One region of the Chromohalobacter sp. 48-RD10 genome, then DNA from elsewhere that is predicted to be linked to it. Evidence: riboswitches for the same ligand, from Rfam matches in the RefSeq annotation. Region 1 holds a riboswitch; each other region holds the start of a gene.
What was found. A riboswitch is a leader RNA that binds a small molecule or an ion and turns the genes downstream of it on or off. The one in region 1 is predicted to bind thiamine pyrophosphate.
Positions count from the first base shown of each region.

Region 2: linked by a shared signal. The riboswitch ahead of thiC (phosphomethylpyrimidine synthase ThiC) and the one ahead of OP496_RS03230 (ABC transporter ATP-binding protein) in region 1 are both predicted to bind thiamine pyrophosphate.
Region 3: linked by a shared signal. The riboswitch ahead of tenA (thiaminase II) and the one ahead of OP496_RS03230 (ABC transporter ATP-binding protein) in region 1 are both predicted to bind thiamine pyrophosphate.

Region 1 is NZ_JARANX010000002.1:90,098-92,346, reverse strand. It holds gene OP496_RS03235 (ABC transporter permease) at 1-300, opposite strand, end outside; gene OP496_RS03230 (ABC transporter ATP-binding protein) at 297-1,061, opposite strand; TPP riboswitch at 1,095-1,199, opposite strand; gene OP496_RS03225 (hypothetical protein) at 1,284-2,126, shown strand; gene OP496_RS03220 (potassium/proton antiporter) at 2,193-2,249, shown strand, end outside.
Region 2 is NZ_JARANX010000005.1:225,857-228,105, reverse strand. It holds gene OP496_RS08415 (NAD(P)-dependent oxidoreductase) at 1-816, opposite strand, end outside; TPP riboswitch at 938-1,067, shown strand; gene thiC (phosphomethylpyrimidine synthase ThiC) at 1,150-2,249, shown strand, end outside.
Region 3 is NZ_JARANX010000005.1:32,170-34,418, forward strand. It holds gene thiM (hydroxyethylthiazole kinase) at 278-1,120, shown strand; TPP riboswitch at 1,184-1,291, shown strand; gene tenA (thiaminase II) at 1,372-2,046, shown strand; gene OP496_RS07505 (MFS transporter) at 2,062-2,249, opposite strand, start outside.

The sequences.
Region 1 (2,249 bases):
GGCTTGGCTGATCAGCAGTATCGGCAGCAGGGTACGCCGCAATCCGTGAAAGCGCGCCAGGGCTAGCGCGGTACCTAGCCCGCTGATGCACCCGATGAGCAGCCCCGCGACAATCTCGATCACCGTGATACCGGCATGATGCCACAGCAGTTGCTGGTGCGCCGTGAACGCTTGCATGACGGCAAGCGGCGAGGGTAGCACGTAGCCGGGTACGCCGGTGACGACGACGAGCACCTGCCAAAGCCCGAGTAAGGTGATGATTCCCAATAGAGCGGGCCAGAGACGCTTGAATACGCTCATGCAACGCTCTCGTTGGTGTTGGTATGAGGGGCGGAGTGAAGATGCGCCACCAACTGCGATTGCATGCGCTGTATATCGGGTGCGTCGAGGGCGCGAGGACGTTGTCCGCCGGGCACATCGAAGTCGCTCAAAGACGCCGGTTGATTACCGAGTATCAGGATTCGATCGCTCAGGCGCAGGGCTTCGAGTGGATCGTGCGTCACCAATAGCACTGTACGCCCGGCCAGCAGGCGTGCGGCGAGTTCATGCAATTCCAGGCGGGTGATAGCGTCGACGGCGGAAAAAGGCTCGTCCATCAATACCACCGGCGCCTCCTCGAAGAGTGTCCGTGCCAGCGCGACGCGTTGACGCTCTCCGCCGGATAACGTCTTGGGCCACTGCTCGGCTTTGTCGCTGAGGCCGACGTCGTTGAGCAGGGTCATCGCGTGCTGACGTTGTGCCACCGTGGGGCGGCCACGCAGCGCGGGACCGAGCAGGACGTTGTCGATGACCTTGCGCCAGGGCAGCAACTGATCCTGCTGGGCCATCCACGCCAGGCGGCCGGTCAGCGGGCGTTGATCATCGGTGGTGAGGGTCAAGTCATGGGTATCGGGAATGGGCAGGTCGGCGATCATGCGCAGCAAGGAGCTTTTGCCGCTGCCGCTGCGGCCGAGCAGCCCTGTCCAACTGCCTGCGGCGAAGGTGGCCGAAAGGCCATCGAATAGCCATTGCCCTGAAAAGGCAAGCCGCGCCTTGGACAGGGAAAAACCGAGGGACGTCATCAAGGCTCCATGAATGGGGCGAAGGACGTGCCGACGGCACGCTCTGGTATTTCCTCCGCCGGTGCTAACCGGATCAGGTTTCAGGGTTGCGCGTGGCGCTCTCAGCCCATTGCGTGGTGGGCACCCCTATCCAGAGATGGTTATTGTATCCTGATATGGTGGCGACTGCACAGACGTGCCAGGGGCGCCATCTCGCTATCGCTTGGGTTGTCAGGAGTGTGCATGTATCCCGATCCCGCATTGACGCATCGCGTCGAGGTTTTTACCGGCCATGCGCTTGCCCCGTTGCCACTGGCCTGGGATGACAGCGCCAACTGGTTGTGGCGAACGCACGATGAGGCGCCGCAGTTGCTCAAGCTGGCACGCACGCACCCGGCTCATGACCCCTTCTGGCAAGGGGTGGATCGCCTCTTCGGCTTCGATCGCTGGCGCTGCCCCGAGGCGCTGACACGTTTGGCCGGTGCCTTGCCGATACATTTACCGCTTCCGCCATTGCCTTTGACGTATCTGGGCGCGCTACACCAGACGCCGCTCTGGAGTCTGCCCTGGAGCGATGGTATGCCGGCACGGATGGGGGAGGTGTTCGCTGAACTTTTAGGAAGTCAGCTGGGGCACCTGCATCGCGAAACGGTGTCGGGGTGGGGACATCCTTTGGAGGCGGTCTGGATGTTATCGGAGTGGCCGCGACGGGCGCATGATTTTTTGAAGCACCATCCATGTTGCGCCGATTGGCCGACGCCTCCCGATTTTCCCGTCCCGTCACGCGCGGTGTGGTGCCTGCCCGATTTGCGTAGCGATCAATTCCTGTGCGGTGCCACCGGTTGGCTATGGAGTGACTGGGAGGCGCTGGTATGGGCGCCGATCGAGTTCGATCTCTGTGTGGTTGAGCTGCTCATCACGAGATCCGCTGAGAGAGACGCCTTTGTCACTGCTTATCGGCGACAGTCGCCCGATGTCGCGCTTGGCGAATACCGCCGAGGGATGCGTGCTCTTATCTGGGCCATGCGATTACAGGGCGATATCGATTGGCGTATCTTGGAAACGCATCCTGCCTGGCTAATGTAGGTGACAGCATGACGCGTCGGGACATGGCATACTAGGCCCTTGAATTTAGGGAGATAGTCGTTAGTCGTGGATACCATCAATAGCCTTTTTTTGTTTTCGGGGTTTCTAATCGCGCTGAGCATC
Region 2 (2,249 bases), on a different contig from region 1:
ATCGCCGTTGGCCAGGGCGTCGAGCAGACGATCGCGCACCGCGCTGCCCAAAGGCAAGGCAACGTTTTGCTCGTCCCCCGCACTCAGGGCTAGTCCGACATCCTTGTGGCCCAAGCGCATCGTGAATCCTGCGGGCTCGAAACGTGCCTCGGCGATCATCTTGCCGTAGCCCTTATAGGCCGGGGAGGCAAACAGCGTATTGGTGACAATATCGAGAAAATCGCTGGCCTCGATGCCGTACGCACGGGTCAGTGTCGAGGCCTCGGCCATCGACTCGATGGCACTGGCGAGCATGAAATTGGCGGCGATTTTCGCCACGCTGGCGCGTTCAGGCGATTCTCCCAAGGGCCAGACAGCCTGGCCCATGGCGTCGAGTACAGGCCTGACCCGTTCGATATGCGTCGGATCACCGGCGGCGATGATATTGAGCTTACCCGCCGCCGCCACATCCGGCCGCCCCAGCACCGGTGCGGCGATATAGCCCACGCCCAGGCGCTCGTGGAGTGCTGCCATGCCACGCGCGAAAGCCACCGACACCGTGGCCATGTTGACGTGAACACTGCCCTTCTTCATCGCCTCGATGGCCTTGCCCTCGACCAGCACCTGATGCGCTGCCTGGTCGTCCGCCAGCATGCTCACCAGTACTTCACACCGCGCCGCGTCGGCCGATGTCTTGGCGATCCTCGCACCCTGCTCGGCGAGTGTCTCGGCAGCTTCCGGGGAGCGATTCCATACCGTTACCTCATGCCCCGCCTCGAGCAACTGCTGCGCCATGCCATGTCCCATGGCCCCCAGGCCAATAAATCCAACCTTCATATTCAACTCTCCTTTGCTGGCTTCTCTCTGGACATTAGCACGCAAACGAGGATTTGACGTGCCCTGCCCCATGCATCGCACAGGGGATTTCATTCGGACGATATCTTGCTAGACTCTAGACGACAGCTTGACGGGGTGCCGGTGGAACCGGCTGAGATCGTCCTGCGCTCGCCAACAAGGCGTGTGCCACGGCGGATCCCGACGAACCTGACCCGGCTAGTACCGGCGTAGGGATCAAGCGGAGTCCGCAGCGTCGGGACATCATCCGTCGTTGCTTATTTCTCCCGCCTACGCTGTGCGCCGGCCTGACTTGCGTCATGACCTGGAGCACATATGACATCACCGCAATTCCTTTCCGACACCGCCCGCGTCGACGAAGCCGCCATTCAGGCGCTACCCGGCTCGCGCAAGATATATGTAGAAGGCGCACGCGCGGATATCCGCGTGCCTTTCCGCGAGATATCGCTATCACCGACCCGCACTTCCGGCCAGGATGAGGAGAACCCTCCGCTACTGGTCTACGACACCTCGGGCCCCTATACCGATCCCGGCGCGAAGATCGATCTGCGCAGGGGTCTGACAGAACTGAGACGCCAATGGATCGAGGCGCGCGACGACACTGAATTCCTCGACGGCCCCACGTCCGAATACGGCCAACGCCGTGCCAACGATCCCATGCTCGCTCAGTTGCGCTTCGAGCTGACCCGCACGCCCCGGCGCGGCAAGAAAGGCCATAGCGTCACCCAGTTGCATTACGCCCGCCAGGGCATCGTGACACCTGAAATGGAATTCATCGCAATCCGCGAAAATCAGCGCCGTCAGGCTCGTTCTGCCAAGTACTCGGGCACCGACGAGGTCGAGCGTATCCTCGATCAACAGCATCCAGGCCAAGGGTTAGGCGCACGTCTGCCGGAGGAGATCACGCCGGAGTTCGTGCGTTACGAGGTCGCCGCCGGCCGCGCCATCATCCCCTGCAACATCAACCATCCCGAAACCGAACCGATGATCATCGGCCGCAACTTCCTGGTGAAGATCAACGGCAATCTGGGCAACTCGGCAGTGAGTTCGGCCATCGAGGACGAGGTCGACAAGATGACCTGGGGCATCCGCTGGGGCGCGGACACCATCATGGATCTATCCACCGGCACCAACATCCACGAAACGCGTGAGTGGATCATCCGCAACGCGCCAGTACCCATCGGCACCGTGCCCATCTACCAGGCCCTGGAGAAGGTCGGGGGCGTCGCCGAGGATCTGACTTGGGATATTTTCCGCGACACCCTGATCGAGCAAGCCGAGCAAGGTGTGGATTACTTCACCATTCATGCTGGTGTCTTGCTGCGCTACGTGCCGCTCACCGTCGAGCGCGTCACCGGCATCGTCTCGCGCGGCGGCTCGATCATGGCCAAGTGGTGTCTCTATCACCATGAAGA
Region 3 (2,249 bases), on a different contig from region 1:
CAGCCCTATAATTACTGAGCGGTAATTTCGAAATAACTGGATCGTGCCGATGTGATCGCGTTCCACCGGCAGCGAAACGCGCTGCATAAAGCACGGTGATAAAGTCCAGAAATTTTGCACGCGGGGTGCTCGCTGGCTAATCCCGCAACGCCTTGGATTTCGTAGACCCCCCAAGGATCTATACTGAAGGCATCAAGGAGGTCCTGTTGAGCCGACAGAGATGCACGAAAACGTATTATCAAGCACTTAGATCAAACCTGAACACTGACGCTCGAAAATGACCGACTATACCAAGCTGGTACCTTCACTGCTTTTAGCCAGCATGAGAGAGGCGACGCCACTCGTCCAATGCATCACCAATCATGTGGCGGTGAATTTTTCGGCTAATGTGCTACTGGCGGCAGGAGCTTCCCCCGCCATGGTTCATGCGCCTGAAGAATCCGGTGAGTTTGCCGCGAATGCGGGGGCACTCACTATCAATATCGGCACGTTGTCGCCCACTTCGTTAGAGGGCATGAAAGTCGCCGCACAAAGCGCCAATCAGGCCGCTGTTCCCTGGATACTCGATCCGGTTGCGCATTTTGCGACGGCCTTCCGACGGCAGGCCGTCGCTGATCTGCTTGCATTGCGGCCGACCGTGATTCGCGGCAATGCCTCCGAGATCATATCGCTTGGCGACGGACATAGTGCTGGACAGGGCGTCGATAGCGGCGATTCGGTCGAGCGAGCCGAAGAGGGCGCCAGAGCCCTCGCAAAGGCGCAAGATGCTATCGTCGCCGTGACAGGCGCAACAGATTTTGTGACCGATGGCACGCGCGCGGTACGTATTGCCGGCGGCTCATTCTGGATGTCTAGGGTAACGGCCATGGGATGTGCATTGACTTGTGTTGTCGGTGCTTTTACTGCTGTTGCACCGGATGCACCATTCGATGCCACCGTTGCTGCCCTGACCACGTTTGCCGTTGCTGGGATCGATGCAGCAAAGGAAGTCAGCGGCCCCGGTTCTTTCATAGTGAATTTTGTCGATGCGCTTTATGCACTCGACGCCGATGGCCTCCATGTCGGGGAGGACGAAATAATTAAAGCTTTAACCTCCGCATCACACCATCGCTTTTTGTAAACAGCGAACAGCAAGCTCAGCGCAGCTGTTGAAGAAACGGCCATCGGTTGGCTAATGTATTGACCGTGCTTGACGGGGTGCCGGGCGATCCGGCTGAGAGATGCATAGCGCATCGACCCGTTGAACCTGATCCGGCGAATGCTTGCGTATGCAGGCGGGTACTGGCGTAGGGAATCAAGCGGGCTTATGACAACACATCTGCCTGTCCCTCGTGGTCTCCGGATCTTGCTTGGTAACGACCGGAGACAATCATGGGCTATAGCTTCAACGATCTAAAAAACGCGTGCGCGACTGACTGGCAGGCTTATATCCAGCACGATTTCGTGCGCCGACTAGGCGCCGGTACGCTCGAGCCGGGCGCATTTCGCTATTATCTCCAGCAGGATTACCTGTTCCTTCAGAATTTCGCGCGAGCGTATGCGCTGGCGATCTATAAAAGCCGTAATATGGCGGATTTGCGCCAAGCCTTTGACGGTCTCAAGGCCATCATCGATACCGAGCTGACGCTGCATGTCGACTATTGCCGGGAATGGGGGGTCACCGATCATGAACTGGCTCGGTTATCAGAAGATCGGGCCACCATAGCCTATACACGTTACGTGCTCGATACCGGTAATCGGGGCGATTTACTCGATATGCATGTGGCGCTTGCCCCGTGCCTGGTGGGCTACGGCGAAATCGCCAATGTTCTCAACAGCGAGCCGACAACGGTACGCGCCGCCAACCCCTACGATGCCTGGATCGCCATGTACGAAAGTCGAGAGTTCCAGAGCGCTATGCACAGCGAAATCGAATGGCTGAACGAACGGTTGTCCGGCGTGACTGAACAGCGCTTTGAAGAACTCGTGGGAGTTTTTCGAGATGCGACCCGCCTGGAGATCGACTTTTGGCAAATGGGGATCGACTGGCAATCTCGCAGTCAATAGCGAGATCGGCTCCCTTCACGACTTGCTTTGGCGATGGGGCCCCTGTGGCCAAGGATACAAGCGTCCTCGACGCTGTTGAACCAGCAAGCGTGCTCCGATCAGGGCGGCCATGACGCCGGCACTGGCCCCGACGCTCATCGCCCAGCGTGGTCCGGCGTGATCGGCCAGCCAGCCGACGATGGGGGCGCCGAGAGGGGTGCCCC